4 regions of the Geodermatophilus sp. SYSU D00766 genome follow, and region 4 is predicted to be linked to each of the others. Evidence: riboswitches for the same ligand, from Rfam matches in the RefSeq annotation. Region 4 holds a riboswitch; each other region holds the start of a gene.
The links. Region 4 has a riboswitch for cyclic di-AMP ahead of ACI8AD_RS12110 (aggregation-promoting factor C-terminal-like domain-containing protein). Riboswitches for the same ligand answer to the same signal wherever they lie in the genome.

Region 1: another riboswitch for cyclic di-AMP. It lies ahead of ACI8AD_RS04195 (transglycosylase family protein); the one in region 4 lies ahead of ACI8AD_RS12110 (aggregation-promoting factor C-terminal-like domain-containing protein).
Region 2: another riboswitch for cyclic di-AMP. It lies ahead of ACI8AD_RS23440 (C40 family peptidase); the one in region 4 lies ahead of ACI8AD_RS12110 (aggregation-promoting factor C-terminal-like domain-containing protein).
Region 3: another riboswitch for cyclic di-AMP. It lies ahead of ACI8AD_RS07610 (C40 family peptidase); the one in region 4 lies ahead of ACI8AD_RS12110 (aggregation-promoting factor C-terminal-like domain-containing protein).

Annotation. Positions count from the first base shown of each region.
Region 1 is NZ_JBJGYI010000003.1:128,562-133,361, forward strand. Features, by position in the region: gene ACI8AD_RS04180 (isochorismate synthase) at 1-1,012, shown strand, start outside; gene ACI8AD_RS04185 (class I SAM-dependent methyltransferase) at 1,012-1,623, shown strand; gene ACI8AD_RS04190 (nucleotidyltransferase domain-containing protein) at 1,665-2,546, shown strand; gene ACI8AD_RS04195 (transglycosylase family protein) at 2,611-3,723, opposite strand; cyclic di-AMP (ydaO/yuaA leader) riboswitch at 3,728-3,898, opposite strand; gene menD (2-succinyl-5-enolpyruvyl-6-hydroxy-3-cyclohexene-1-carboxylic-acid synthase) at 4,182-4,800, opposite strand, start outside.
Region 2 is NZ_JBJGYI010000055.1:14,866-19,665, forward strand. Features, by position in the region: gene ACI8AD_RS23425 (hypothetical protein) at 1-232, shown strand, start outside; gene ACI8AD_RS23430 (DUF222 domain-containing protein) at 266-1,438, opposite strand; gene ACI8AD_RS23435 (carbohydrate kinase family protein) at 1,500-2,417, opposite strand; gene ACI8AD_RS23440 (C40 family peptidase) at 2,474-2,992, opposite strand; cyclic di-AMP (ydaO/yuaA leader) riboswitch at 3,005-3,157, opposite strand; gene ACI8AD_RS23445 (hypothetical protein) at 3,511-3,663, shown strand; gene ACI8AD_RS23450 (hypothetical protein) at 3,807-4,100, shown strand; gene ACI8AD_RS23455 (SMP-30/gluconolactonase/LRE family protein) at 4,104-4,800, opposite strand, start outside.
Region 3 is NZ_JBJGYI010000006.1:81,808-86,607, forward strand. Features, by position in the region: gene ACI8AD_RS07595 (transglycosylase domain-containing protein) at 1-893, shown strand, start outside; partial or broken gene ACI8AD_RS07600 (YhjD/YihY/BrkB family envelope integrity protein) at 917-1,735, opposite strand; gene ACI8AD_RS07605 (hypothetical protein) at 1,795-2,016, opposite strand; cyclic di-AMP (ydaO/yuaA leader) riboswitch at 2,208-2,344, shown strand; gene ACI8AD_RS07610 (C40 family peptidase) at 2,352-3,476, shown strand; gene ACI8AD_RS07615 (DUF3817 domain-containing protein) at 3,637-3,954, shown strand; gene ACI8AD_RS07620 (serine hydrolase domain-containing protein) at 3,970-4,800, shown strand, end outside.
Region 4 is NZ_JBJGYI010000013.1:43,183-47,982, forward strand. Features, by position in the region: gene ACI8AD_RS12095 (flavin-containing monooxygenase) at 1-155, opposite strand, end outside; gene ACI8AD_RS12100 (TetR/AcrR family transcriptional regulator) at 232-897, opposite strand; gene ACI8AD_RS12105 (class I SAM-dependent methyltransferase) at 939-1,577, opposite strand; gene ACI8AD_RS12110 (aggregation-promoting factor C-terminal-like domain-containing protein) at 1,690-2,616, opposite strand; cyclic di-AMP (ydaO/yuaA leader) riboswitch at 2,848-3,009, opposite strand; gene ACI8AD_RS12115 (DivIVA domain-containing protein) at 3,174-4,079, opposite strand; gene ACI8AD_RS12120 (LLM class flavin-dependent oxidoreductase) at 4,332-4,800, shown strand, end outside.

The DNA.
Region 1 (4,800 bases), on a different contig from region 4:
GGGGCCGGTCGTGTTCGCCAGCGTCGCGTTCGACCCGGCCCGCGAGACGTCGGTGTTCGTCGTCCCCGAGGTCGTCGTCGGCCGTCGGGACGGCACCGCCTGGCTCACCACCGCCGGCGACGTCGATCCCCGCGACGTGCTGGCCGGCGACCCCGCCGCGCTGCCGCCCGCTCCCACCCGGCTGCGCTACGCCGACGGCGCGCTGGACCCCGCGTCGTGGTGCGGCGCGGTGGCCGCGGCGGTCCGGCGCATCGGCGACGGCGACCTGGCCAAGGTCGTCCTCGCGCGCGACCTGCTGGTCACCGCCGACGTGCCGCTCGACGCCCGCCGGCTGCTCGACCGGCTGGCCGCGCGCTTCCCCGACTGCTGGACCTTCGCGGTCGACGGGCTGCTCGGCGCCACCCCGGAGCTGCTGCTGCGCCGCACCGGCCGCCGGCTGTCGGCCCGGGTGCTCGCCGGCACCGCCCCCCGGGGCGCGGGTGCCGACGACGAGCGGCTCGCGGCGGCCCTGCTGGCGAGCGAGAAGGACCGCGCCGAGCACGCCCTCGCCGTCGACTCGCTGGTGCGGGCGCTCGACCCGTACTGCACAGCGCTGGCGGTCCCCGAGGAGCCGGCGCTGCTGACCCTGCCGAACGTGCGGCACCTGGCCACCGACGTCACCGGCACCCAGCGCCGCTCGGGGCCGGGCGGCCGGGCCGGGCTGCTCGAGCTGGTCGACGCCGTGCACCCGACCGCCGCGGTGGGCGGCACGCCGCCCGACGTGGCCACCGCGGTGATCGCCGAGCTCGAGGGCATGGACCGCGGCCGCTACGCCGGGCCGGTCGGCTGGCTCGACGCCCGCGGCGACGGCGAGTTCGGCCTGGCGCTGCGGTGCGCCCAGCTCGTCGAGGACGACCCGTGCACCGCCCGGCTGTTCGCCGGCTGCGGCATCGTCGCGGGCTCCGACCCCGCGGCCGAGCTGGCCGAGACGCAGTCGAAGTTCGCCGCCTTCCAGGCCGCCCTGGAGGACTGATGCGGGCGGTCCCGTCCTGGGATCACAACGCCCACTACTGGCCCCTGCTGCTGCGCGAGCTCCCCGACCCCTGCCTCCGGGTGCTCGAGGTGGGGTGCGGTGCCGGCGGGCTGGCCGCCGTCCTGGCGGGGCGGGCGGACTCCGTGGACGCCGTCGACCGCTCGCCGCAGATGGTGGCTAAGGCCCGCGCGCGGGTGCCGGGGAACGTCCGGGTTGTGGAGGCCGACGTGCTCGACCTGGATCTGCCGTCGGGCGGCTACGACGCCGTCGTCAGCGTGTCGGCGCTGCACCACGGGCCCCTGGAGCCGGCGCTGCGGGTGCTGTCGGCGGCGGTGCGGCCCGGTGGCGTGCTGGCCGCCGTGGCCCTGGCCCGTCCCGACCTGCCGCGCGAGCTGCCGGTCGAGGTGCTCGCCGCCGTGCTCGCCCGCGGGATCGGGCTGGTCCGGCTGCTCCGGGGCCGGCGGGACCCGGGGACGCCGGGCATGCCGGTGCGCGACCCGGAGCTGACGCTGCACGAGGTCCGACGACGGGCGGCCGCGGTCCTGCCCGGTGTCCGGGTGCGTCGGCTGGTTCTCTGGCGCTACGCGCTGGTCTGGCGACGGCCCGGGTGAAACCGGTCGGCGGGCCGGCTCCGGGCTGGTTGGGTGTGCCGGTGCCCGCCGTCCCCCTGGTCCCCGGCGACCGCTCGCTCCCCCCGCCCTTCGACCACCCGCACGCCTCGGCCGTCGCCAGGGAGATCGCCGAGCGGGGCACGGTCCTGCGCGCTCAGGTCGGGTCGGGCGTGCACGGCACGTCCGTGGCCGGCCAGGACGACCGCGACGAGATGGGCGTCTGCCTGGAGCCGCCGGAGTACGTCACCGGCACCGCCCGGGTGCCCGCAGGCCTGGCGACGACCGAGACCGTGCCCTTCGAGCAGTACCACCGGCACACCGCGTGGGACCGGCCCGGCGGGCTGGCCAACCGGTCGGGCGCCGGCGACGTCGACGTCGTCGTCTACTCGGCCCGCAAGTGGGCCCGGCTGGCCCTGGGCGGCAACCCGACGGTCCTGCTGCTGCTGTTCGTCCCCGACGAGGAGGTCGTGGTCCGCGACGCCGCGGGCGCGGAGCTGGTGGCGCACGCCGACCGGTTCGTCTCCCGCGTGGCCGCCGACCGGTTCCTCGGTTACCTGCGGGGCCAGCGGGCGGCGATGACCGGGCAGGCCGGCGCGCATCCGAACCGGCCCGAGCTCGTCGCCGCGCACGGCTTCGACGTGAAGTACGCGATGCACGCGCTGCGGCTGGGCCTGCAGGGCGTGGAGCTGCTGACCACCGGCCGGATCACGCTGCCGGTGCCCGAGCCCGACCGCGCGTACCTGCGCCGGGTCCGCCGGGGCGAGGTGCCGCTGGCCGAGGTGGTCGCGGCCGTCGACGACGCCGAGGCGCGGCTGGCCGCACTGCGCGACAGTCCGGCGGTACCCGCCCGGCCCGACCGCGCCTGGGTCGACGGCTGGCTGCACCGGTCGTACCTGGCGTACTGGGCCGCCCTCGGCCGCTGACCGGGACGACGAGAGCCCCGGCCGCTGGGCAGCGGCCGGGGCCCTCGTCGGGGGTGGCGGGAGGTCAGCCCGCGTAGTTCACGTGCACGTGGTCGAAGTGGTTCGCGGTCACGCTGCCGCGGTCCTCCATCGCCTTCCACGCGCCATCGGGCGAGGTCAGGATCCGCTGCTGCCAGATCACGTACTCCACGCCGAGCTCGTCCCAGTGGTCGATGTGGTACTGGGCGATCGCGTCGCCGAGGGCGGCGTCGGACATGACCATGTAGTCCAGCGCCAGGCCCGAGGGGTGCCCGTTCGGGTCGACGGCGCTGCCCCGCGTGCCGCCGATGGTGATGTCGGCGGCGCCCGGCACGTTGCTGACGACGACGTCGGCGGCGGCCTGGGCGACCGGCTTCACGGCGCCGGCGGTGTTGGTGATGGTGGCGATGGCGTTCGCGACCTGCGGCGCGGCCGCGGCGATCGGCGCGACCTCGGCGGCCGGGGCGGACTCGCCGGCGGTGGCGGCCGGGGCCGGAGCGGCGGCCGCGGGGGCCTCGGCGGCGGGGGCCGCACCGCTGACGGCGAGCACCTGGCCCGGGTAGATCCGGTTCGGGTCGCCGCCGATGACGTCGACGTTGCGCTGGTACAGCTCGCGCCAGCTCTGCTGGTGGGCGTCGGCGATCTTCTTGACGGTGTCGCCCCAGCGGACCGTGTAGTCCTCGGTGGCGTCGTCGGCCGGGGCGGGCTGCTCGGCGGGAGCCGCAGCGGGGACCTCGGCGGGGGCCGTGGCGGCCGGGGCGGGCGCCTCGGCGGCGGCCGCGGTGGTGCCGTCGGCCAGGAACGCGCCGCAGTGCGGCCAGGCGCCGATGCCCTGGCCGGCCAGGACGCGCTCGGCGATCTGGACCTGCTCGGCGGGGGTGGCGAGGTCGGCGCGCGCGGCGAGCTCGGTGCCGCCGAAGCCGGCCCAGGTGGACTGGCTGAACTGCAGGCCGCCGTAGTAGCCGTTGCCGGTGTTGATGCTCCAGTTGCCGCTGGACTCGCACTCGGCCACACCGGACCAGTCGTGCGTCTCGGAGGCGGAGGCGGAGGCGGGGGCGCTCAGGACGCCGAGGCCGACGGCGGTGGCGCCGGCGACGACAGGGGCCCGGGCGATGACCTTCTTGGTGCGGACGTAGCGGGGTGCGCGGTGCTTGGGCATGGTGATGATCTCCCGATCACCGCCGGCGAGGTGAGCTGTCGGGTTCGGGCGATCGGTGCCCGGCCGCGGTGTCGCGGCTTCACCCCGAGGCGCGCGTCAGGACAGGCCCCCGTAGGCCGTCGCGCGCCGGAAGTGGTTCCCCCACCCCTGCCCTGGGTGTTGGTGTGGGCGACCGGTGGGCAGGGTTTGGCGGACCGGCGCCGCGCTCCGATTGGCCGAGCGCAGCCAAAACGTTACATATCGTCATGGCAACTGTCGTTGTGTCGCCGGTCACATTCCGTTAGCGGTGGGACGCGCGGGGTATCTGAGGCGCCCTGCCCACCCCCGGGTGCACCCCGGATGCCCAGGTCAGCGGCGAGGCGCCGCGGTGCGCCGCCGGACGCCGCCGGGCGGGCAGTGCGAGCAGGACCACACCGGCGCCGGCCGACGACGGGCGGCCCGGGCGGGCGCCGGAGGGCTCAGCCGAGAGCGCGGGCCGCGGCCTCGCGGAGGGCGACGGCGAGGTCGGCCTCGGCGCGCTGGTCGGTGCCGACGACGACCACTCCCGGCCCGCCCGGCGCCAGGGCGTCGGGCAGCTCGCCGGGCGCGGTGACCCGCGTGGTGGCCCAGCCCAGCGCCTGCGCGACCGCTGCCAGGTCGCGCCCGTGCGGCGTCCCGAACACCCGCCGGTAGTCGCGCGCGTACGCCGGCCGGCCGGGCTCGAGCTGGGCGAAGATCCCGCCGCCGTCGTTGTCCGGCACGACGAGGGTCAGGTCCGGGCGCGGCTCGCCCTCGCCGGTCAGCAGCCCCTGCAGGTCGTGCAGGAAGGTCAGGTCGCCCAGCAGGGCCACCGCGGGGCCGCCGGAGGCCAGCGCCGCCCCGACCGCGGTGGAGACCGTGCCGTCGATGCCGGCCACGCCCCGGTTGGCCAGCACCGTGACGTCGCCGCGCGGGACGGCGAGCCGGTCGACGTCGCGCACCGGCGTCGAGGAGCCCAGCACCAGCAGCGCCCCGGCCGGCAGCGCGGCGACGACGTCGCGGGCCAGCCGGGCAGCGGTGGGGGCCGGCGCGGCGTCGAGCAGCGCGTCGACGGCGGCG
Region 2 (4,800 bases), on a different contig from region 4:
GCCCGCGCCGGACGTCCCCCAGGAGTTCGTCGACGCGGTGCAGCGCATCGGCATCCCGCTGGACCCGCACACCGGCTGGGTCCTCGCCGAGGGGATCTGCGTCCGCCTCGGGCAGCCGGAGTACGACCAGTTCCGGATGTCCGAGGGCGTGGAGCGGCTCTTCCCGTCCGTGTCCGACGACCAGGCGCACGAGTTCGTGGCGATGGTGGCCGAGTCGGTCTGCGGGATGTGAGCCCCGCGGTCCCGCGATCGACGTGCGGGGACATCAGGCCGCGGGTGCCAGTGGGGTGGGAACGGTGATCTCGCTGCCATCGGGTCGGTAGGTGTGCCATCGGCCGTCGGGTTGTCGCTCGACGCGGAAGCCGTGGTGGACCTTGGTGTGGTGCCGCTCGCACAGCAACGCGGAGTTGTCGAGTGAGGTCTCGCCACCGTCGATCCAGTGCACCAGGTGGTGCACGTCGGCCCAGTGGGTCGGCGCGTCACAGCCGGCGAAGACGCAGCCGCCGTCGCGGAGTTCGACGGCCTTGCGGATGGCCGGGGTGACCACCCGCTTGGTGCGGCCGACGTCGAGCGGCTGGCCTTCCGGGCCGATGACGATGCGGGTGACCTGGCCGTCGCAGGCCAGCCAGCGGGCCCGAGCGGCGGAGATGACCGCGCCGAACCCCATGGGGGCACTGCCTGCGCCGGCCGCCGGGTCGGCCAGGTCGTCGAGGTCGACCCGCACGGCCACGTGTGGCTTGACCGTCCGCAGCACCGGCAATGCACCGGAGCCCAGGGCGTTGTCGCACAGCTGCACCAGCGCGTCACCTTGCCGCTGTGCGCGGGTGCGCTGGTCGCCGGCGGGCCGGTCGGCTTGCACGTGCGCCTCCAGCGCCGCCTGCAGCTTCTCCCCACCGACCGCGTCGAGGTGGAAGCGGCCGCTCAGGGATCCGTCGGCGTGCTTGGCCACCGTCAGCGACCGGTCCTCGGTCGGATCCGGCTCGGGACCGTCGGGATCCAGCGCGTCGAGATACCGCTGCACCACGCCGGCCAGGTCGCGGTGGTCGCAGTCGAGGGCCACCTGCGTCAGTGCCGCGTCGATCGCACCCAGGTCGACGCCCCGCGCGGTCGCAGCGGCCAGCCGCTCGGGAGTGACGACCCGAGCTGCCTCGGTGACCTGCTCGGCGGTCACCCAGCCTGCTTCGTGCGCCTCGGCCAGGGCGGGCAGGTGCTCCAGCGCCCGCCCGTTGCGCACCAACCGGGTAGCGGCCGCCAGCGAGAGTCGGCAGTGCCCACACAGCCATGACGTCATCGACTTCAGCCCGTCGCGTTCGGGCGCCTGGGACAGCTCCGCCGCCCGCACCCGGCGGGCCAGTGCGGCGTCGATCCGGTTCCGCTCAGCAACCAGCGCGGCGACGTCGTCGAGCGAGTCACCGCCGGCGGGATCGCTCGAACACATGATCGAAGCCTACCGTCAACTGAAGCGCTGCTCAAGACGAAACCGCAGGTCAAAGCCAAGTTCACGACGGACGTGGCGGCGGCTGGCCGCCGAGCACACCGGCGACCACCGCGGCCGCCTCGTGCCCGGTCCGGACCGCGTCCAGCACCGGCGCCCCGCCTCGCCACCCGGCCAGCACCCCGGCGGCGAGGGCGTCCCCGCAGCCGGTCGTGTCGCGCAGCCGCCCCTCGGGCAGCGGCGCCACCGGCACCTGCCACGTACCCGCCCGCGTGAGTACGCGGGTGGGGTGTGCGCCGGCGTGCACCACGACCAGCGGCGGCACCTCCGCGGGCAGGCCGCCGAGCAGCCCCAGCACCGCGGCCTCGGCGGCGTTGCAGAACAGCAGGTCCGCCCGCAGCCCGGCGAGCAGCCCGCGGTAGGCCGCGACCCCGTGCCGCTCGATCCGCGCCGCGGCCGCGATGTCGACGCTCACCGGCACGCCGGCGTCGCGCGCGAGGGAGGCGACGGCCACCAGCGCGTCCGGGAAGCGCAGCAGGTCGTAGCCGTCCAGGTGGACGACGGCGGCGTCGGCGAGCCACCCGGCGCGGACGTCGTCCGGTGTCAGGCCGCCCTCACCCCGGTCGGTGAGCGGCGTCCGCTCGCCGTCGGGGTGGACGAGGACCGTCGACAGCGGCGCCCGGCCGCGGCGGACCACCGCCGTCTGCACGCCCCGCGCGGCCAGGCCGGCGAGCAGCGTGTCGGTGAGCGGGTCCGCCCCGGCCCACCCGGCCAGCCGCGCCGGGGTGCCGAGCCGGGTCAGGGTCGCCGTGACGTTGGCCGGCGCCCCGCCCGCCGTCGTCGTCCGCACCACCCGCTGCTGACTCCCCGCCCGCAGCGGCTCACTGAGCTCGAGCATCTGGTCGGCGACCAGCTTGCCCACCGCCACGACCGGGCCGGAGCCGGCGCGGCGGGGCCATCGCGGGCCGTCCTCGTCGTCCACGGCGACCAGGGTGCCCCGGCCGGGGAGGCCGGCCGGGGCACCCTGCCTGAGGTGCGTCAGGCGACGCGGCGGGCGCCCGCGTAGCTCGGCATCGAGTCCAGGTCGACGACGGCGACCGGCTTGCCGGCGGTCGAGGCGTGGACCATCTGGCCGTTGCCGATGTACATGCCCACGTGCGACACCGGGCTGTAGAAGAAGACCAGGTCACCCGGCTGCAGGTCGGACTTGGCCACCGCGGTGCCGAAGGTCGACTGGAGCTTCGAGGTGCGCGGGATCGAGATCCCGGCCGCCGCGTAGGAGTAGCTGGTCAGGCCCGAGCAGTCGAAGGCGTTCGGGCCGGTGGCGCCGTAGACGTAGGGGTCACCGACCTGGGCGAGCGCGGTGTCCACGGCGACCTGGGCCGCGGCGTTGGGGGCGACCGCCGGCGCGGCGGCCACGGTCGCGGTCGCCGTCCCACCACCACCCGAGTTCGCCGAGGCCGGGAGAGGTGAGAGGACGATGCCGGCTCCGGCGATGGCGGCGACGGCGATGCCGCGGAACGAGCGGCGGGTGGTGGACGTGCGTGCAGTCGTCATCGACGACGGTTCTCCTGTTCTCCACGGCCGCCTACCGGGTTAGCTGACGGGTTCGGACGGGGGAGTCGCCCGGCGCGACGGATCGCGCTCCACCCCAGGACTGCGGTGGGTCCCCGGCCCGGGTACCGGCTCTCGTGCCGGTGCCCGGTTCGGCGTGTCCGGCGGGTGTCACACAGGGCGTGACGGAGGACCCTGGCCGGACCGCGACGACGGTAGGGAGGGGTCCCAGGCCCCTCAACCGGACCGGGGGCCCGCCACGCCCGGACCGGCTCCCGGGACTTGACACCGGCCGCACGGCGGGACACCGGCTCCGACCTGCACGGATGCACGTGCCGCCGCCGTCCTCCCGGCGACGCGCCGTCGCCGACACGCCGGGCGGGACGAGAAAGGACGTGGCGGTGCGTCCGCACACGCCGTCAACGGCCCGCCACGCGCGGGGAGCGCAGCCGCCGGGATCCCCAGGGTTGCACCGCACGTTGACGGGGCACCCGACAGGCAACCGACATGAGGAGGACCCCGTGGGGATGTTGAGGAAGCTCGTGGCTTCGGGTGTCGCCGCCAAGGTGGTGCAGGAGCTCCAGAAGCCGCAGAACCAGGCCAAGATCAAGCAGTTCATCCGCGACTACCAGAGCAAGAACAAGAAGGGCGGGACGAGCGGCCGCGCCTACTGACCCACTCCGCTCCGCACGCCCCCCGTCCCGCGTCCGGGCCGGGGGGCGTGGTGCGTCCGGGGGTGCTTCCCGCGGTCCGCGTCATGCCGGCGTCCTCGCGGCGTCCTCATGGGTGCGGGGACCACCGAGGGGGCGAGGAGCGCATGACCGAGACCACGACGACCACCACGAGGACCGGCGGGGGTGCGGCGGACCGTCGACCGCACGAGCGGCGCGAGCACGTGGAGGCACTGCGGCGGGCGGCGACCCACCTCGCGACGGCGGAGTTCCTCGAGCGCCGCGCGGACCGGTCGGTCAACGCCGCGCTCGGCGCCCTGCTGCGCGAGCGCGCCTGCGAGCGCCGGCGCCGGGCCGGGCGGATCCTCACCGACCTGGGCATGCGCCCCCCGCGCGCGGTCCACCGCAGCCGGACCTCCCGCGCCGTCACCGGCGGCTGAGCGTCAGGGGCGGCCGGCGTGGGGGACGTCGACCTCCGTGGCCAGCAGCACCGCCTCGCGCACCGGCGCGCGGTTGTGCTCGTAGAAGTCCGGCGCCGCGCACATCAGCAGCGTCCGGCCGTCGTCGCCGCCGAGCATGCAGGCGAACACGCCCAGCCCCTCGGGTGCGGCGACGGCGTCGACGATCTCGCCGCCCTCGGCCACCCGCACGACGCGACCGCCCACGCCGTCGGCCGCCCAGATGCGGCCCTCGGCGTCGAGGGCGCAGCCGTCGGGTGCGACGGCGAGCTGTCCGAGCACCTCTTCGGTGCTCCGCCCGGTGACCTCGGGGCCCAGGGAGGCCCACACCCGGCGGTTGGTCAACGAGCCGTCGGGCGCCAGGTCGAACGCGGTGTAGCGGTTGCCGAGGGTCTCCCCGACGACGAGCGTGCCGCCGTCCGGGGTGATGACCGTGCCGTTGGGGAACTGCAGCCCCTCGGCGGCCACGGACACCGTCCCGTCGAGGTCCACCCGCTTGATCGACGCGGTGGTCGGCGCGCCGCCACCCATGAGGTCGAAGCCGAAGTCCCCGACGAACACGTGCCCGGCGTCGTCGACCACGAGGTCGTTGAGGTGCCCGCCGCAGTGTTCCGAGAGGTCGGCGTGGGGCGTCAGCGACGAGCCGTCCCACCGGAGCAGCTCGCGGGTCTTCATGGAGACG
Region 3 (4,800 bases), on a different contig from region 4:
AGTGCGACGTCGTCCCGGTGACCGCCGTCCTCGACGCCACCGGACAGCCGGCCGTCGGTGCCGACGGCGAGCCGCTGCCGGTGGGGGACCGGTGCACGCCCGAGGCCATCCCGCCGGGCGTGGCCACGACGATGAACCAGATGCTGCGCAAGGACGTCGAGCCCGGGAACCCGGGGCAGACCGGGTCGCGCGCCTACGTCCGCGGGCACCAGATCGCCGGCAAGACCGGCACGTCGCAGGACAACTACTCGGTGGCCTTCGTCGGCTACACGCCCGAGATCACCGCGAGCGTCATGGTGCTCAACCCCAAGCAGAACGAGGACGTCGGCGGGTTCGGCGGCGGCAAGGGCGCCACGATCTGGCACGACGCGATGGAGCCGGTCCTCACCGCCCGGGGGAGCGGGGAGTTCCCGCCGGCCGACGAGACGGTGCAGAACGGCAACACCCGCCCGGTGCCCGGCTGCGGCGGCGTGCGCGCCTGCGAGCGGGCGCTGCGCGAGGCCGGGTTCACCCCGCAGACGCTGCGGGTCGACAGCGACGAGGCGGCCGGCACCTTCCTCGGCACCAGCCCGCCGCGCGGTGCCCGTGCGGTGCCCGGCCAGGTCGTGTCGATCCTGGTGAGCAACGGCAGCGACTACGTCGAGCCGGAGCCCGACCCCGCACCCCTCCCGGCGCCCGAGCCCGAACCGGCCCCCGAGGCGCCGGCGCCCGAGCCGGCCCCGGTGCCGGAGGCGCCCGCACCGGAGCCCGAGGTGCCGACGGTGCCCGTCCCCGAGCCGGGACCCGAGCCGGAGGTGCCCCCCACGGCGCCCGCGGAGCCCGCGCCCGCGGCGCCGCCTCCACCCGCCCCGCCCCAGGTCCCCCCGGAGTGGGGCGGGGCGCCGGCCGCGTGACGGCGGCCGAGCCGCTCGTCGAGTGACTGGGTGAGCAGCCACCCGGCCAGCAGCACCAGGTGCAGCAGGAACAGCCACAGGCCGACGGCGACCACCGCCCCGACGACGACCAGGCCGCCGAAGGGGGCACCCAGGTCCAGCGGCAGGGACAGGAACACCACGAAGCCCTGCAGGAAGCCCGACAGGCAGGCCGCGGTGAACAGCGCCCCGCTGGTCAGCGCACCCCAGCGCAGCTGGCCGCCCGAGACGACGCCGAACCCCCACAGCACCGGCACGGTCAGGACGAACAGCACGGTGTAGTAGCCGACGGCGAAGCGGCCGAGTGCCGCCCCGACGCCGTCCTCGCGGGCCAGGTCGGCCATCACCCGGGCGGCCAGCAGCAGCGGGTAGAGCAGCAGCGGCGTGGCGACGACCAGCGGCAGGGTGAGCAGCCGGCCGCGCCAGCCGGTCAGGTTCTCCCGGCGCTGGCTGAAGCGCAGCAGCGCGCGGCGCAGCCCCTCGCCGTAGAAGGTCAGCGGGACCAGCGCCAGGACGAAGCCCAGCAGGTCGAGGTGGGTGCCGGCCTCGACCAGCCGCTCGACCGCCTCCGGGGCGCCCAGCGGCGTGGGCAGCAGCTCGGTCAGCCGCGCGGTGAGCGCCCGCACCTCCTCCGCCGAGGTCACCAGAGCGGTCAGCCGTACGGCGACCAGCAGCAGCGGCACCACCGCGATGCCCGCGTAGAAGGTCAGGCCGGCGGAGATGAGGGCGAGGTCGCGGCCGCGCAGCAGCCGCTGGGCCCCGCGCAGCAGGGTGTGCACCTCGGCGCGCAGGCGGGCCGCGGTCCACCTGCGTTCCGGAGTCACCCGCTCATGGCACCAGCCCCCGCGGGCGCGCGCCCGTCGGAGTGGCGCCGGTGCGGTGCTCAGTCCTCGGAGCTGTCGTCGGTGGTCGGCGCGTCGTTGCCGGGATTCGGGCCGGTCTCCTGGCAGCTGGCGTCGTTCTCGTTGCTGGCGTTCTCGCCGCTGGCGTCGCAGTTGGTGGGCCCGCGGGAGAAGTCGGTGTTGTCGCCGCAGGCGGTGAGGGAGCCGAGCAGCGCGAGCACGACGAGCGGCCGGGCCAGGCGCATCCGCGTGGAGGAGGACATGCCCTGACTCCTACACGCCCCGGCGGCCGGTCAAACGGGCGGGGTCCCGCGTGTCCGTAGCCGCACCACCACGGAACGTCACCGATGTGATTACACCGCGGTGATTGTCACGGGTCCGTCACGCCCCTTACTCTGTGTGTGTCCAACGGGGCGCTCCGTCACTGACCTGGGTGACACCCCGAGGACGCCGTCGAGCCGGTGCGCCCCTCGGGTGCGCCGGGCCGGGGACCCATCGCAGTCCTGGGGTGCAGCGCGTGTCCGCACGCGCCGGGCGAGTCCACGCCCGAACCCGTCAGCTAACCCGGTAGGCGGCCTGGGAAGAGGAGAACCACCGCGTGGCGTCCCTGCGCACGTCCGTCCCCGGCGCGACCGGCCGCCCGCACCGCCGGCCCGGCCGCCGCGCCGCCCTCGTCCTCGCCGGGGCCCTCGGTCTCGGCGTCGGCGTGGGGGTCGTCCCGTCCGCGGCCCTGGCCGAGGAGCCCACCACGGCGGCCGAGGCCGCGCAGCTGGTGGCCGCCCGCGGGCACGACCTCGAGGTCGTCACCGAGCAGTTCAACGAGGCCCGGGAGGCACTGGCCGCCCAGCAGGCCGCGGCCGAGGCCGCCGCCGCGTCCCTTGCCCAGGCGCAGGCCGAGGTCGACACCGCCCGCCGGCAGGTCGTCGGGATCGCCCGGTCGGCCTACACCGGCAACGGCATGGGCTCGTTCCAGGCCCTCATGACCAGCGAGGACGCCGACGAGTTCGTCAACCGCGTCAGCCTCCTGCAGGGCGTCGCCGGCTACCAGGGCGAGCTGCTCGGCCAGGCCGTCGCGGCCACCGAGACCGCCACCGCCGCGCAGACCGCGGCCGCCGAGGCCGCCGCCGAGGCCCAGCGCCAGTACGACGCCGTGGCCGCCCAGCAGGCCGACCTCGAGGGCCAGATCGCCGCCTACCAGGCCGACTTCTCCCGGCTCAGCGCCGAGGAGCAGCGCGCCGCGCTCGAGGCCGCCGCCGCCGCGCACGCCGCCGGGGACCAGCGGGCCAGCCGCGACGAGGACCGCGAGGAGCCCGCCGCCGAGGAGGCCCCCACCGCGTCCTCCGCGCCGGCCGCGGCCCCGGCCCCGGCCAGCGGCGTCGCCGGCACCGTCGTCGCCACCGCCATGGCCCAGCGCGGCAAGCCCTACGTGTGGGCGGCCGCCGGGCCGGGCTCGTTCGACTGCTCCGGCCTGACGCAGTACGCCTTCCAGGCCGCCGGGATCAGCCTCCCGCACTCCAGCAAGATGCAGTCGCAGATGGGCACGGCGGTGTCGAAGGCCGACCTGCAGCCCGGTGACCTGGTCTTCTTCTACAGCCCGGTCAGCCACGTGGGCATCTACATCGGCAACGGCCAGATGGTCCACGCGCCGACCTCCGGCGACGTCGTCAAGGTGGCCAGCATCGACTCGATGGGCAGCTACTCCGGAGCCCGCCGCATCGGCTGAAGGACCACCCTTCCCCCCACGCCTCGCACGGTCGGCGCGGGACCCTGGAGGGCGGCCGCTCCGGCACGTCACCGGGGTCACAGCGGGACGGGGAGCCGGGGGACCGGCTGCCGCGTTGGTCCCTGCGGAGCTGCCGCCGACGCCTGAGGACCGCGTACCGATGAACCCCCGCACCGTCGCCACCGCCTTCCGCGTCGTCGCCGTCGCCGAGGCGCTGTCCTGGGTGGGCCTGCTCGCCGGCATGTACGTCAAGTACGTGCCGGAGACCTCCGAGGTCGGCGTGCAGGTGTTCGGCCCGGTCCACGGCGCGGTGTTCGTCGCCTACGTCGCCGTCGCGCTGGTCGCGTCCCGGGTGCTGCGCTGGTCGCCGTGGACGACGCTGCTTGCGCTCGCCGCCTCGATCCCGCCGCTGGCCACCGTGGTGTTCGAGCGCTGGGCCGGCCGCACCAGGAGGCTCGCGGCACCCGCGCGGGCCTGACCTACCGTTCCGGGCATGCCCGAGCCCGTGCTGCCCGCCACCGCCCGCACCCTGCTGGCCCGCACCGCCCGCGCCCAGCGCGACGGCCGGGCGCCGAGCCTGGTCGCCGGCGTCGTCCGCGACGGCGGGCTGGCGTGGTCGGCCGGGCGCGGCGACGTCGCCGAGCCGCACACCGACGTCCAGTACCGGCTCGGCTCGATCAGCAAGACGGTCACCGCGGTCGCGGTGCTGCGGCTGCGCGACGAGGGCCGGCTGGGCCTGGACGACCCGCTGGACCGGCACGTCCCCGGCACGCCGCTGGGCGACCGGTCGATCGGGCAGCTGCTGTCGCACCTGGCCGGCGCGTCCGCCGAGAGCCCCGGCGGCTGGTGGGAGCGGGTGCCCGGCGGCTCGCTGGCCGACCTCGCGCTCACCGGCGGCGACGTCGTCCTGGGTGAGGCCCGGCGCTTCCACTACTCCAACCTCGGCTTCGGCCTGCTCGGCGAGCTGGTGGCGCGGCTGCGTGGCCGGCCGTGGGACGACGTCGTCACCGGCGAGGTGCTCGCGCCGCTGGGCATGGCCCGGACGACGCCGCGCCCGTCGGGCCGTGCCGCGCAGGGGTACGCCGTGCACCCGTGGGCCGACGTCGTCCTGCCCGAGCCCGAGCACCACGCCGGGGTCATGGCCGCCGCCGGCCAGCTGTGGGCGTCCCTCGCCGACCTCGCCCGCTTCGCCGCATTCCTGCTCGGCGACACCGGCGACGTGCTCTCCCCGGCCACGCTGGAGGAGATGGCGGTGCCGGCCGGCGTCGACCCCTCCTCACCGGCCTGGTCGGCGTACGGGCTGGGGCTGCAGGTGCTGCGGGTC
Region 4 (4,800 bases):
AGGTCCCAGGTGCCGCCGATGGCCTCACGGGCCTCGAGGACGGCGTAGGTCCGGCCCGGGGCCTCGCGCTGCAGGTGGCAGGCCGCGCCGATGCCGGAGAGTCCGGCGCCGACGATCAGCACGTCGACGTGGCGGGCGGTGCTGGGCTCGGTCATGGCGCTCCTCGGGACGGCCGGGGTGACCTGCACGACGGTACTCGACACACTGTCGAGTCGGTCGACGGCGCGTCGGTCAACCGGGGGCGGCGGCCGGGCCGTCACCGCCGTAGACGGTGCGCAGCCACACGGTGAGCAGCACGTCGAGCAGGTCGTCCTCGGCCAGCGCGGGCGTCGTCCCGGTGGCGGTCGCGTGGATGACCCGCTCGTCCATCCAGTTCAGTGCGACGGCGAGGTCGCGGGCGGGCGGCCCGGGCGGGGCGGCGCCCCGGGCCCGCTCGGCCTCGATGGCGGCGGCGGTCTCGGCGACGAACTGCTCCATCACCTGCGACCACAGCGCGCGCACCTCGGCGCTGGTGGCCAGCAGGGACGCCGCCGCGGTGGTGAGCGCGCGGTGGGCGAGGAAGGTGTCGCGGACCGCCTCGAGCGCGCCCCGCCAGCCGGCGCGGACGTCGTCGCCGGCCCGCCGCAGCGCCGCGGCCCGGGAGGCGCGCGCCTCCTCGACCACCCGGTCGAGCAGCGCGAGCACGACGGCGTCCTTGGACGGGAAGTAGAAGTAGAAGGTCGGCCGGGAGATGCCCGCTCCCCGCGCGAGGTCGTCGACGGAGATGTCGGCCAGCGGACGCTGCCCGAGCAGCTCCTCGGCGGTGGTGAGGATGGCCCGCTCGCGGTCGTCGCCGGAGGGGCGGCGGGCGCGGCGTCCGCGGCTGCCGCCGGGCGGGACGGGGAGCGGTGCGGCCACGGCGGCGACCCTACCGAGCGCGGCTCGGTGCCCGGGGGCGCTCAGGGCAGCCGCCACACCGTGGTGCGGCGCAGGCCCGGGCCCTCGGTCTCGGGCACGTCGAGGACGGTGACCGGCTCGAGCCGCTCGTGCGGCAGGTAGGGCCGGCCCGGGTCGCCGACGAGGACGGCGCTGCCGCGGGCGCGGGCCCGGTCGAGGAAGGGCAGCACCCGCTCGGTCATCACGCGGTCGTAGCAGACGTCCCCGGCCAGGACGAGGTCGACGTCGGGGGGCTCGCGGTGCAGGACGTCGCCGATGACGCTGATCCCGGTGACGCCGTTGAGGACCGCGTTGACCGCGACCGCCGTCCGGGAGAACGGGTCGACGTCGCTGGCCAGCACGTGCCGGGCACCGGCGAGGACGGCGGCGACGGCGACCAGCCCGCTGCCCGACCCGAGGTCGAGGACGCGGCGGCCGGCCACCGGGACGGCGCCGTCGAGCACGGCCCGGGCCAGCGCCTGCCCGCCGGGCCAGGCCGCGGCCCAGAACGGCGGGTCCTCACCGGCCCCGCCGGCGTCCTCCATGGCCTCCCACAGCGCGACGACGTCGTCGGCGACGTGCAGCCGCACCTCCGGGACGAGGGAGGGCCGGCGGACCTGGGTGTGCGCGCGGACGAACGCCGCGGGCACCACCCTGGTCACCGGCCCTCCCTCAGTGACGTACCGGAACGGCCCCCCTGGGTGACGTGCTGGAACGGCCCCGGTGCAGGGGCCCCCGCCGAGCGGAGCGAGGTGTGGGGGGCAGCGGGTCCTTCTAGTACCAGCCGGTGGCCTGCGAGTGGGCCCAGGCCTCGCACGGCGAGCCGTAGCGGTCGTTGATGTAGATCAGGCCGGCGTCGATCTGCAGGTAACCGTCGGAGGTCTTGGCGATGCCGGTGCTGGCCCAGGTGGAGTCGAGGAACTGCGCGATGCCGTAGGCGGTGCTGGTGGGGTTCTGCGCGGTGGGGTTCCAGCCGCTCTCCTTGCCCCACAGCTTCTCCAGGCAGGAGAACTGCTCGGCGCCGACGAGGCTGAGCGCGTAGTCCTTGAACGACCCGCTCTTGGCGGTGCTCGAGCCGCTGCTGCTGGCGGCCGGCGCCTCGGTGGCCGCGGCGGCCGGCGCGGCGGCAGCGGCCTGCTCGGCAGCAGCCTGCTCGGCGGCGGCCTGCTCGGCCGCGGCAGCCTCGGCAGCGGCCTGGGCCTCGGCGGCGGCCTGGGCCTCGGCGGCGGCGCGGGCGGCCTCCTCCTCGGCGGCGACGCGGGCGGCCTCCTCGGCGGCGGCCTGCTCTGCGGCAGCCTGCTCGGCGGCGGCCTGGGCCTCGACGGCGGCGGCGTCGACCGCGGTGCGCTGGTTGCGCGAGGCGGCGAGGTCCTCGAGGGAGGCGAGGGTGTCGTCCCCGATGGCGCTGGTGGTGGCCGCGTCCTCGTCCTCGGACTGCGGCGGGATGCCCAGCGCCTCGGCGACGCCCACGGAGGCGCTCGCGGTGTCGGTCCCGGTGTCGGCGCTGCCGCCGGTACCGGTGGCGGTCAGGACGCCGACGAGCAGGGCGCCGGCGGTGGCGGTGCCGAGCAGCAGCGCCGGACGGCGGGAGCCGAGCAGGCCGCGGCGGCGGGCGGGGGCCTCGTCGACGTCGGTGACCTCGACGGCGGCGGCCTCGAGGGTCTCCGGCGTGTCGGAGGCGGTGTGGCGGTTACGGGGCATGAGGGTGGGAACTCCGGGGGGAGAGAGCACGCGGCGGCCCGGGGCGTGGGCGCGCACACGCGGTCGCGGTCTACGGGGTCTGGCGGAGTGCGGGTCTCCGGCGGCTCCGGCGGTGCCGGGCGCGGCAGGGCAGGGTCGAGCCGGCGTCAGGAGGACGCGAGGGCACGCTGCGCGCGCCGGCGGCTGCACCTGCGGGCCACGGGGGCCCGGAGGCGGGGCATGCGGAGACTCCGTTCCTTCCGTGAGCCGCCTACCGAGTTAGCTGACGGGTTCGGGCGGGAAGCAGCCCTACGCGCCGGCGAGCGGAGCTCGCCGGGTGCGATTCACCCCGGCACTGCGGTGGGTCCCCGGCTCGCGTCCGCGGGGACGGACACGACTCGGCGGCGTCCGGCCAGGTTCCCCGGACGGGGAGGGACGACCAACCGGACGCCCGCCACGGTAGAGGCCGTTACCGGTCCGTGACAACACGGGGACCGGAGGGACGGGCGGGACAGGTGGGGTGCAGGCGGGACGGACGCCGACCCCGCGGCCGGCGTCCGCCCTGCTCAGCGAGCCGGTCAGGAGGCCGCGGCGACCTCGGGCCGGCCGGCCCCGTGCAGCATCGTGAGCTGCGACGCATCACCGACGGCGACCGGGTCGCGACCGTCCGGCACTCCGGCGGTCCCCCGGCGCTCGGCGAGGACGGGGACGTCCTCGGGCAGCGCCCCGGCGACGACCGCGAGGGCCCGGTCGATCTGGCCGGTCAGCCCGAGCAGCCACTCGCGGGCCTGGTCGCGCTCGTCGCGCAGCGGCGCGAGCTCGGCCTCGGCGGCCAGCCGGCGCTCGAGCGCCTCGGCGTCGGCCCGGGCGCGCACCTCGGCGGCCTCCCGGTCCCGCTGCTCGCGCGCCTCGGCGGCCGCGCGGTCGAGCCGGGCGCGCTCCTCGGCCGCTGCCCGGCCCACCTCCGCCGCCTGGCGGCGGGCCGCCTCGAGCACGGCCGCGGCCTCGCTGCGGGTCTGCTGGCGCAGCGCGATGACCGCCTCGCGCATCTCGGCGACCCCGCGGAGCCGCGCCTCGGCCTCGGTGCGGGCCTCGGCGAGCAGCCGCCGGGCCTCCTCCTCGGCGGTCGAGGTGACCGCGGCGGCCTCCTGCTCGGCCCGGGCCACCAGGGCCCTGGCCTCCTCCGGCCCGGGCAGCGACTGCCGCTCGCGGACCAGCGCCGCGAGCCGGCGCCGGGCGTTCTGCAGCTCGGTCGAGCAGGCGGCGTAGCGGCTGAGGAGGTGGTCGTTCTCCCGCCGCAGGACCATGACCTCGGTCTCGGCCCAGTCCACGTAGGTGTCCACCTGCGCGCGGTCGTAGCCGCGCACCGCCGTCTTGAACACCGGCCCCGTGCCCAGCAGGCCGTCGAGCCCGCTCGGTGCCCGTCTCGGGTCGTCGTCCCCGGCCGCTGCGTGCCGTGCGCGCCCCTCACCCACCTGCGACATCCCGGTCCCCCTCGGTACGCCGTCCGATCCGGTTCCCCGCTGGCCGGTCGGAGTGATCACAATCTCCCACCCCGGGGGACCGGCCGGACCGGCCCGACGGGCAGCGGACCGGGCCGTCGGAGTGGGGTCGTCGCGACGTGCCGGGGTGATCACGCAGCGCAGTGGATGTGTCTCGGCACGGTCACGAGAGCCTGGGAATGGATCCGGGTGGCCGGGGGTTCGGCGGAGTGCAGTAGTTGCACGCTCAACCACATGGAGCACGAGATGCAGTTCGGCGTCTTCTCGGTCAGCGACATCACGACCGACCCCACCACCGGCCGCACGCCCAGCGAGGCGGAGCGGATCCAGGCCGTCGTCCGGATCGCGGAGAAGGCCGAGGAGGTCGGCCTGGACGTCTTCGCCCTCGGCGAGCACCACAACCCGCCGTTCTTCTCGTCCTCGCCCACCACGACCCTGGCCTACGTCGCGGCGCGCACGCAGCGGCTGCAGCTGTCGACGGCGACCACGCTGATCACCACCAACGACCCGGTGAAGATCGCCGAGGACTACGCGATGCTGCAGCACCTCGCCGGCGGCCGCGTCGACCTCATGCTGGGCCGCGGCAACACCGGCCCGGTCTACCCCTGGTTCGGCCAGGACATCCGCGACGGGCTGCCGCTGGCGGTCGAGAACTACGCGCTGCTGCGCCGGCTGTGGGACGAGGAGGTCGTCGACTGGTCGG